DNA from 2 places in the Enterobacter sp. MGH 24 genome. Region 1 is predicted to be linked to the other one. Evidence: predicted binding sites of a transcription regulator. Region 1 holds the regulator's gene; the other holds the start of a gene.

Region 1 (5,446 bases):
TCTGACATTGTAGCGGGTCAGACTGGCATCGGAAAATAACATTTTTGTCACGTTTATACATTCTACCCCGAGTCACGGAAAGTTGCATTGCAAATGGTGTTTACCCCTGCGGCGGTCAGGGTTTTGCTTAGGGAGTGGGCAAATGTGCGACAGAACGATGAATTTTTTTGCACTTGCTAACGAAACAGGATTGTAGATTGAAAAATGCTATTAACTTTCTGGGTTTTTATAGATTAGAATCGACGGGCTTTGTAAATCACACGCGGGTATTATTGATGACCTGCATTTATCAGGGGACTGCCCAGTGGCGCGGATAAATAAAATCTCGATCACGCTCTGTGCTTTACTGTTTACTTCACTCACTTTCACGCCAGTGGCAGACGCCTCTCAGCAGGCGCGGCATTCTGCTGTACAAAAAAACCATCTGGTGAAAGCCACAGAACGTAAGAAAAAAACCACCGCTAAGAACGACAAGAAAAAAACACCGGCTCAGACGAAACAGACCGCTTCCAGCAAGACGAAAACAAAACCTTCCCGCACTGCCCACTCCGCTAAAAGTAAAGCTTCGCAAACCGCCGCTAACCTCGTTACTGAAAAATGCATCACGCGTAAAGGCCACAAGGCGAAATGCACGAAGGTCACGAAAATAGCGGAAGTGCATAAAGTGCGTGTACAGAAAGCGCAAAAAACCGCGATGAACAAGCTGATGGGGCAGATTGGCAAACCTTATCACTGGGGGGGCAGCTCGCCGCGAACCGGGTTTGACTGCAGCGGCCTCGTCTATTACGCCTATAAAGATCTGGTCAAATTCCGCATTCCTCGCACCGCCAATGAGATGTACCACCTGCGCGATGCCTCACCGGTTGACCGCGGTGAGCTTGAAAACGGCGATCTGGTATTCTTCCGCACTCAGGGTCGCGGCACGGCTGACCACGTCGGCGTCTATGTCGGCAACGGGAAATTCATCCAGTCACCGCGTAGCGGCCAGGATATTCAGATCACCTCTCTCAGCGAAGACTACTGGGTACGCCACTACGTCGGCGCGCGTCGCGTGATGACGCCGAAAACCATTCGCTAACCCCTGCCCTGCCACATCCGTGGCGGGGTAAGTTCCTCTTTTGCATACCCTTTCAATTTGCTATCCTGTCCATGTTGTCTGTGTGGTTATTGGCAACGCAAAATACAATAAGGAGAGAAGCAATGTCGTTCGAATTACCTGCACTACCGTATGCAAAAGACGCCCTGGCACCGCACATTTCTGCGGAAACCCTGGAATATCATTACGGCAAGCATCACCAGACGTACGTCACCAACCTGAACAACCTGATCAAGGGCACCGATTTCGAAGGCAAAACGCTGGAAGAGATCGTCCGCAGCTCTGAGGGTGGCGTCTTTAACAACGCCGCTCAGGTGTGGAACCACACCTTCTACTGGCACTGCCTGGCACCGAATGCCGGCGGTGAACCTGCCGGTGAACTGGCTACCGCTATCAACGCCGCATTTGGCAGCTTCGCAGATTTCAAAGCGAAATTTACCGATGCCGCCATCAAGAACTTCGGTTCTGGCTGGACGTGGCTGGTGAAAGAGGCGGATGGCAAACTGGCTATCGTGTCCACTTCTAACGCGGGCACCCCGCTGACCACCAGCGCTAAGCCGCTGATGACCGTGGACGTGTGGGAACACGCTTACTACATTGATTACCGCAACGCGCGCCCGAACTACCTGGAGCACTTCTGGGCACTGGTTAACTGGGACTTTGTCGCGAAGAACTTCGCCGCGTAAGAGACACGCAGAAGGGTTCGCCCTTCTGCGTTTTTGGTTTATTCCGCAGCGCAGGCTGCTTCAGGCTGTTTACGACCCGACATCATCACCAGCAGCAGGCCGAGCGCGGCAATAATCGCCCCCATCACCGGCACAAAGCTGTATCCCAGACCACCGGAAATCACGGCCCCACCGGCCGCGGCGCCCAGGGCATTACCCAGGTTAAACGCACCGATATTCACGGAAGATGAAAGTCCCGGCGCTTCATGCGCGACGCGCATCACGCGCATCTGCAATGGCGGCACCACGGCAAAGGTCGCGGCACCCCAGACGACCATCGCAATCGCGGCCCCGAACTCATTACGCGCCAGCCACGGAATGGCAACCATGATGACAATCAGCAGGGTTAAGAAGCCCTTCAGCGTCCCGCTCACGGAACGGTCGGCAAATTTCCCGCCGAGATAGTTGCCAATCGAGAAGCCCACGCCAATCAGCACCAGCATCGCGGTCACAAAGAGAGGCGTTGCGTGGGTGATGTCATGCAATACCGGTGAAATGTAGGTGTAGAGAGTAAACATCGCCCCTGCCCCGAGAACGGTGGTAAGCAGCGCGGAAAGCACCTGCGGGCGCATCAGCACCGCCAGCTCTTTACGCACTTCCGGACGTTCTCCGGCGCTGCCTTTCGGCAGAGAGAAGAACAGCGCTACCATCGCAATCACGCCCAGCCCGGCGGTCGCCAGGAAGGACATACGCCACCCGATCGCTTCTCCCAGCCAGGTTGCCGCAGGGACCCCGCCGATGTTGGCAATCGTTAGCCCCATAAACATGGTTGCCACGGCGCTCGCCTGCTTATGTTTTGGCACCACGCTGGCAGCCACGACCGACCCCAGCCCAAAGAACGCGCCGTGGTTAAGGCTGGTCAGAATACGGGACAGCATCAATGTGGTGTAGTCCGGCGCAATGGCCGAAAGCACGTTGCCCAGGGTGAAGATCGCCATCAGGAAAATCAGCGCACTGCGTCGCGCGCGGTGCGAAAGCAGAAGCGTCATCAGCGGCGCCCCGACCATCACGCCGATAGCATAGGCGCTAATTAACATCCCTGCCGCAGGGATAGAGACATCTACGCCCCGGGCTATAACAGGCAGTAACCCCATCGGGGAGAATTCAGTGGTGCCAATCCCAAAAGCGCCAATCGCCAGGGCCAGCAGGGGAAAATTGATTTTCATGCGTCAACTCCGGATGCCGTGTCATGTGGTGACACAGAACAAAGAAGTGGAAAGCATGACATCAATCACAAAAAATGAGAAGTTAACAAAATGGCAAAAGATTTTTGCCAGAGAAGTAACAATCCGGGGGAGTCGGGGGGGAGAAGGCTCTCCCTCCGCGTAAATCAGTGCAGCGCAGCCGTCAGACCGGCCGCGACAATCAGAGCCAGCACAACAATGGTGGTGAACAACGAAAACTTCAGATCGGTACTCATCAATTTTTCTCCTTTTAATCCCCCCACGAAAAGTGAGCTTGCTCATTTTTGCACAGATTACATCAAAAATCTTCCTGGATTTATACTGATAACCACTTTACCTCTTCCCCTTTTCATCAAGATAGGACAAAATTCCACGCTAAATTTATTAGCGTACCGGCCATTGACCCCCTCCTGACGTCCCGTGTCGTTTTCCCGGCGTGCCGCAATTCAAGATTGCGAGATAAGGGTGAGAGAAGGCAAACGTTTACCTTCAGGTTTTTCAGGAGCTTAGGATATGGTCTGGAGTGACATTTAATGGCAACAATTAAAGACGTAGCAAAACGCGCAAACGTTTCCACTACAACCGTATCACATGTAATTAACAAAACCCGCTTTGTGGCGGAAGAGACGCGCAATGCCGTCTGGGCAGCAATCAAAGAGCTGCACTATTCGCCAAGTGCGGTTGCGCGTAGCCTCAAGGTTAATCACACCAAGTCCATTGGATTGCTGGCGACCAGCAGTGAAGCGGCCTATTTTGCCGAGATCATTGAAGCGGTTGAGAAAAACTGCTTCCAGAAAGGCTATACCCTGATTCTGGGCAACGCGTGGAACAGCATTGAAAAACAGCGCGCCTACCTGTCAATGATGGCGCAAAAGCGCGTTGATGGCCTGCTGGTAATGTGTTCCGAGTATCCGGAGTCCGTGCTGTCCATGCTGGAAGAGTATCGCCATATTCCGATGGTAGTGATGGACTGGGGCGAAGCACGCGCTGACTTCACCGATTCAGTTATCGACAACGCCTTTGAAGGCGGCTATATGGCCGGTCGTTATCTGATCGAACGCGGTCACCGAGAGATTGGCGTGATCCCCGGTCCGCTGGAGCGCAACACCGGCGCGGGCCGTCTGGCTGGTTTTATGAAAGCGATGGAAGAAGCGCTGATCAACGTGCCGGAAAACTGGATTGTGCAGGGCGACTTTGAGCCGGAGTCGGGATACCGCGCGATGCAGCAGATTGTCTCCCAGCCGCACCGTCCAACCGCCGTGTTCTGCGGAGGTGACATCATGGCAATGGGCGCGCTCTGCGCCGCCGACGAGCTGGGCCTGCGCGTCCCGCAGGATATTTCCGTGATCGGGTATGACAACGTGCGTAACGCGCGTTTCTTCACGCCAGCATTGACCACCATTCACCAGCCGAAAGATTCGCTGGGCGAAACGGCCTTCAATATGCTGATGGACAGGATCGTCAACAAGCGTGAAGAGTCGCAGTCCATTGAAGTTCACCCGCGTCTTATCGAACGCCGTTCCGTTGCGGATGGTCCGTTCCGCGACTACCGTCGTTAATCGCTTTACGGGGGCCAGCTATGCTGGCCCCCGTAACCATTCCCGGTTCAGCGTTTCGCTGTCTCCCAGATAATCCAGCAGCCAGGCCATCGCAGGCGAGACATCATTTTGCTGCCAGGTGAGGCAGCAGGCCGCATCCGGGAACGGATTATCCAGCGTCAGTTCAACCCATTCTCCGGTATCGATGCGCGGACGCGCAAAATGAACGGGCACCATCGCGACGCACAGCCCGGCACTGAGGCACGTTGCCGACGATTCCCAGTCAGGGGCCACCACCCGCCGCTGGTTGTCCAGAAGCCAGGTGATACGCTTGGGCAATGAACGGGACGTATCCTCCAGCACCAGCGACGGCCAGTTGCGCAGCGTGTCATCGCTCAGCGGCCCTTCCATCGCCGCCAGCGGATGATCGCTTGCCACCACGCACTTCCAGCTCAGCATTCCCATATCGCGAAAGGCGTAACGTCCCCCGACCGGGATCGCCTGCGTGGCCCCGATCGCCATCTCTGCCCTGCCGTCCGCCAGCGCATCCCAGACGCCGTTGAACACCTCCTGCGAAACCCGCAGTTCGACGTCAGAGAAATGACGATAGAAGTCGACGATCATCTGCCGGGTGCGTTCCGGCTTAACGATGTTATCCACCGCGATGGAAAGATGTCCCCGCCAGCCGTTAGCGATCTGCTGACACTGTTCGCGGGTGATCTGCATTTTTTTGATAACAGAACGCCCTTCCTTCAAAAACCACGCGCCTGCGGGCGTTAATTCCACATCACGATGCCGCCGTTCAAACAGCGGAACCGCCAGCCACTCCTCCAGCTGACGCACCGTGTAGCTGATTGCCGAAGGGACGCGGTGCAGCTCCTGCGCTGCACCACTAAAGCTGCC
Region 2 (5,446 bases), 860 kb from region 1:
GCGATTAAGCCAGTCAGCAACCTCGCCGTACGTCCCGCGATACACAATCTTCTCCGCTTTCTTCTCCAGCTGATAGCCGTACATCGGGTCGTAATAGTCCTTCAGCAGCGGCGCAAGCCAGCTAAAGTGCGCGTCCGTGCTGCCAGAGCGTTGCTGTTCCAACAGCGCGGAATCTAACAGTGCGGTGAATTCTGCATACCGCTGCAGCCCCAGACGGCGGCGAATGGCGAACAGGCCGTGATGCAGATACTCGCTGTACGCCTTCCAGCCCGCTTCCTCACCGTAGGCAGCAGAAAAATCCGCCCACATGTGGTCGAAATACTCTTCGCGCAGGCGTTCAAGACGAATTTCAAACGGGTCTTCGACGACAACGATAGGGGCTTCAGCCATGCGGTCGCGCAGGCACTCCGGCAGGTGGTTGGAGCCAATCATCCGGCCCTCATCTTCCAGTACCCAGCGCCCGGCGTCTTTTTTCAGTAGCTCAACCGCAAGGTGGTTTTCAAAGCTGGCCTGGGAAAGCTGCGGCGTGAGCGTGCGGCCAAACGACGAACCGCGATGGTGCGCCAGCCCTTCCAGATCGATCCCCTGCGCGTGCTGCTTCACCAGCAGGGTTTTACCGTTGCCGGTGCAGCCACCGATAAGCACCATCGGCTTTTGCGACTGCTCGATGGTCACCTGAATCGCCGTCTGACGCAGGGCCTTATAGCCGCCGCGGATCAGCGGGTAGTCGATGCCCGCCTCTTTCAGCCAGGCCTGCGAGATATGCGAGCGCTGGCCGCCGCGCGCGCAGCAGAGAAAGCCGTCAGGATGGGCCAGGCTGGCTTCCCGCCAGGCGTTGATGCGTGCCTCACGCGTCTCGCCGCTCACCAGGCTATGGCCGAGCGCCAGCGCGGCGTCCGGACCCTGGCGTTTATAGCAGGTACCGACGGCGGCGCGCTCATCGTCGTTCATCAACGGCAGGTTAAGGGCGGCGGGCATCGCGCCCTGGGCAAATTCGATCGGCGCGCGAACGTCGATTAAAGGGGTATCAGACGCGAGGATCGCGCGATAGTCCGTTCCATCGTTCATGGTTATTCCAGAAGAAAACTCAGCAGCAATGGGCGGGGATTGTACGCCGGGGAAGGGGAAGGTCAACTCCCCGGCGCAGATGTCTTACTTGAGCTTTGACTGTGCCCAGACAATACCGCTCGCGTATTCCGGCGGCAGGAGAGGGATCATCGCTTCCAGCGTGGCGCTCAGGCGATCGGTATCACTGTCGTTCAGGTTCAGGTGACCGACCTTACGGCCCGCGCGAACCTCTTTGTCATACCAGTGCAGATGCACCAGCGGCAGCTTCAGCCAGTCGTAGTTCAGATCGGTGCCGATCAGGTTGATCATCACCGACGGGCTGTTCACCACCGGCTGCGGCAGCGGCAGGTCGGTGATGGCGCGCAGGTGCAGCTCGAACTGGCTGATGGACGCGCCGTTTTGCGTCCAGTGGCCGCTGTTGTGCACGCGCGGCGCTAGTTCGTTGATCAGCAGACCCGATGGCGTGACGAAACACTCCATCGCCATCACGCCGACATAGCCCAGCTCATGCATGATGGCTGAGAGCATCTCTTCCGCCTGCGCCTGCTGGTCAGCATTGGCGTGCGGGAAGGCGACGCTGGTGCGCAGAATACCGTCCTGATGCAGGTTATGCGTCAGCGGATAAAAGACGGTATGCCCGTCGTGCCCGCGTGCGCCAACCAGCGACACTTCACCGCTGAAGTTAATGCCCTGCTCAACGATGCACTCGCCGTAGCAGTCGTCCGGCAGCTCGGCGGTGTCGTGCGCGCGCAGACGCCACTGGCCGCGGCCATCGTAGCCGCCCACGCGGCGCTTCACGATCGCCAGCTCGCCCAGCATCGCGAAAACGTCATTCCACTCGTTTTTATCAGACAGGAGCTGCCACGGCGCGGTCGGCAGACCGAGCTTGTCGAACAGCTGCTTTTGCGTGAGACGGTCAGCAATGATCGGGAAGACGTCGCGGTTAACGAAGGCGTTATGACGCGCCAGCTCGCGCGTCAGAGCGGTTTCCGGCCAGCGTTCGATCTCGGCGGTGATCACGCTCTGGTGGAACGGTACGGCTTCCGGTTCAGCATCCAGCCCGACGGGCCAGACGGCAATACCCAGCGGCTCACCGGCCTGACGCAGCATGCGGCCTAGCTGGCCGTTACCGAGGACGCAAACCTGCTTCATGCCGCACCCCGCGGGTCCGGATTGTCCAGCACTTCGTCGGTCTGGGCTTTACGCCAGTCCGCCAGACGCTGATGCAATGCGTTATCGTGCGTCGCAAGAATTTGCGCCGCCAGCAGGGCGGCGTTCGCCGCGCCCGCTTTACCAATCGCCAGCGTGCCGACAGGAATACCGCGCGGCATCTGGACGATGGAGTAGAGGCTATCCACACCGCTTAACGCGGCGCTTTGGACCGGAACGCCCAGAACCGGCACCAGGGTTTTGGCGGCAATCATGCCCGGCAGATGTGCTGCGCCGCCCGCGCCGGCAATGATCACCTCATAACCGTTCTCTTCGGCGCTTTCGGCGAAGCTGAACAGTTTGTCCGGTGTACGGTGCGCGGAGACCACTTCAACGTGGTGCGGAACATTCAGGATTTCAAAGATTTCGGCGGCGAACTGCATGGTAGCCCAGTCGCTTTTGGACCCCATCACGATGGCGACACGCGCCGGATTATTGCGGGAAGACATGCGTCTTAAAACTCCTGTGGTGCGAAACACACTGCTTTCGAGGGCACAGAGAATAGCATGTTATGCGGGCAAGGAAAACGGTTGCGTGGCTGAGAAATAAGCGAAACGACGAGAATACGTTAAAACGGAAAAGCGATCAGCTCGACGCCTTCCGGCGTGACTTTGACCATCGACCCCTCAGTGTGCCACGCGCCCAATACCACGCGATGGGCGGGCTCACCGTTGGCCACCAGCGTATGGACATCGGGACGATGGGTATGACCGTGGATCAACCACTGGACGCCATGCTTCTCCATCACGCTCACCACGGCCTGCGGGTTCACGTCCATGATGGTCATGGATTTGCTGCTGTTGGCGGCTTTACTGCCCGCGCGCATTCTGGCGGCGATGCGGTTGCGGATAAACAGCGGCAGAGCAAGGAACGCTTTTTGGATCCACGGGGTGTGGACTTTGGCGCGAAACGCCAGGTAGCCGGTATCGTCGGTGCAGAGCGTGTCGCCGTGCACGATCAGGACCCTGCGGCCATAGAGGTCGAGCACCTGCTCTTCCGGCAGCAGCGTCATGCCGCTTTCGCGGGCGTAGCGCTTGCCGATCAGGAAATCACGGTTGCCGTGAATGAAGTAGCAGGGGACGCCGGAATCTACCAGCGCGTGAATGGCGAGTGCCATTTCACGGTGCAGCGGGTTAGGGTCGTCGTCGCCAATCCAGGCTTCGAACAGGTCGCCCAGGATGTACAGCGCATCGGCGCTTTTCGCTTCACCGCGTAAAAAACGCAGAAAACCGGCGGTAATCGCCGGTTCTTCTGTTTGCAGATGCAGATCCGCAATAAAGAGTGTCGCCACGAATTACTCGCTGACGGTCACGCTTGTAATCACAACGTCTTCTTTAGGAACGTCCTGGTGCATACCGCTGCGGCCAGTAGAGACGGCTTTGATCTTGTCAACCACGTCCATACCTTCAACCACTTCTGCGAATACGCAGTAGCCCCAACCCTGCAGGCTTTCGCCGGAGAAGTTCAGGAAGTCGTTGTCAGCCACGTTGATGAAGAACTGCGCGGTAGCAGAGTGAGGAGCCTGAGTACGCGCCATCGCCAGCGTGCCGCGGGTGTTTTTCAGGCCGTTGTTCGCTTCGTTTTTGATCGCTTCTTTGGTGGCTTTCTGGTTCATGCCAGGTTCGAAACCGCCGCCCTGGATCATAAAACCGTTGATCACGCGGTGGAAAATGGTGTTGTTGTAGAAACCTTCGCGGCAGTAGTCCAGGAAGTTTTTAACTGTTTCAGGCGCTTTGTCATCAAAGGTTTTGATTACGATATCGCCATGATTAGTGTGGAAAGTAACCATTTTTGCATCCTGTTCCGTTATTGTGGTACGTCGACCCGCGTTCGGGTCATCTATAGGGGCTTGTTATAGCATAACCACAGGATGCGATCACCTTGCATTGTGTGCTGCTTCGGGTTTGAATTACGGGTAGAATAGCCGGTTTTCAACCACACACGTGTTTACATGGAATCTTCGATGTTAAAAATCTTTAATACAATGACGCGCCAAAAAGAGGAATTTAAACCTATCCATGCCGGGGAAGTCGGCATGTACGTGTGTGGTATTACGGTTTACGATCTCTGTCACATTGGCCATGGCCGTACCTTTGTCGCCTTCGACGTGGTGTCACGCTACCTGCGTTTTCTGGGCTATACCCTGAAATACGTGCGTAATATCACCGACATCGACGATAAAATCATCAAGCGCGCTAATGAAAACGGCGAAAGCTTCGTTGCGCTGGTCGATCGCATGATCGTCGAAATGCACAAAGACTTCGACGCCCTGAATATTCAGCGCCCGGACAGCGAGCCGCGCGCGACCCACCATATTCACGAAATCATCGAGATCACCGAAAAGCTGATCGCACGCGGGCACGCCTACGTTGCGGACAACGGTGACGTGATGTTCTCGGTGCCAACGGACCCAACCTACGGTTCGCTTTCCCGTCAGGATCTTGACCAGCTCCAGGCCGGCGCGCGCGTTGACGTGGTTGACGTGAAGCGTAACCCGATGGACTTCGTGCTGTGGAAAATGTCCAAAGAGGGCGAACCAAGCTGGCCATCCCCGTGGGGCGAAGGCCGTCCGGGCTGGCACATTGAATGTTCCGCGATGAACTGCAAACAGCTGGGCAAGCACTTCGATATTCACGGCGGCGGTTCGGACCTGATGTTCCCGCACCACGAAAACGAAATCGCGCAGTCCACCTGCGCCCACGGCGGCGAGTACGTTAACTACTGGATGCACTCCGGGATGGTAATGGTTGACCGCGAGAAGATGTCTAAATCGCTGGGTAACTTCTTCACCGTGCGCGACGTGCTGAAGTATTACGACGCGGAAACCGTGCGCTACTTCCTGATGTCCGGCCACTATCGCAGCCAGCTTAACTACAGCGAAGAGAACCTGAAGCAGGCGCGCTCGGCGCTGGAGCGTCTGTACACCGCGCTGCGCGGGACCGACAGGTCTGTTCCTGCGGCAGGCGGCGAAGCGTTCGAAGCACGCTTTGTTGAGGTGATGAACGACGACTTCAACACCCCGGAAGCCTATTCCGTGCTGTTCGACATGGCGCGCGAAGTGAACCGCCTGAAGTCAGAAGATATGGCCGCGGCGAATGCGCTGGCGTCCCATCTGCGTAAGCTCTCCTCCGTGCTCGGCCTGCTGGAGCAGGATCCGGACGTATTCCTG

The links. The regulator PurR, encoded in region 1, represses purine synthesis genes. The targets are predictions, from matches to a motif close to CANGCAAACGTTTGCNTG.
Region 2: purE (5-(carboxyamino)imidazole ribonucleotide mutase) is a predicted target of PurR. The motif match lies at 2,797-2,814, and genes of this name have one in related genera.

Annotation. Positions count from the first base shown of each region.
Region 1 covers NZ_KI535657.1:3,423,152-3,428,597, reverse strand. The annotation lists gene L370_RS05810 (C40 family peptidase) at 305-1,078, shown strand; gene sodB (superoxide dismutase [Fe]) at 1,201-1,782, shown strand; gene L370_RS05820 (MFS transporter) at 1,821-2,987, opposite strand; gene L370_RS23475 (cytochrome bd-I oxidase subunit CydH) at 3,152-3,241, opposite strand; gene purR (HTH-type transcriptional repressor PurR) at 3,539-4,564, shown strand; gene punR (DNA-binding transcriptional activator PunR) at 4,583-5,446, opposite strand, start outside.
Region 2 covers NZ_KI535657.1:2,559,755-2,565,200, forward strand. The annotation lists gene mnmH (tRNA 2-selenouridine(34) synthase MnmH) at 1-1,068, opposite strand, end outside; gene purK (5-(carboxyamino)imidazole ribonucleotide synthase) at 1,153-2,220, opposite strand; gene purE (5-(carboxyamino)imidazole ribonucleotide mutase) at 2,217-2,726, opposite strand; gene lpxH (UDP-2,3-diacylglucosamine diphosphatase) at 2,846-3,568, opposite strand; gene ppiB (peptidylprolyl isomerase B) at 3,572-4,066, opposite strand; gene cysS (cysteine--tRNA ligase) at 4,241-5,446, shown strand, end outside.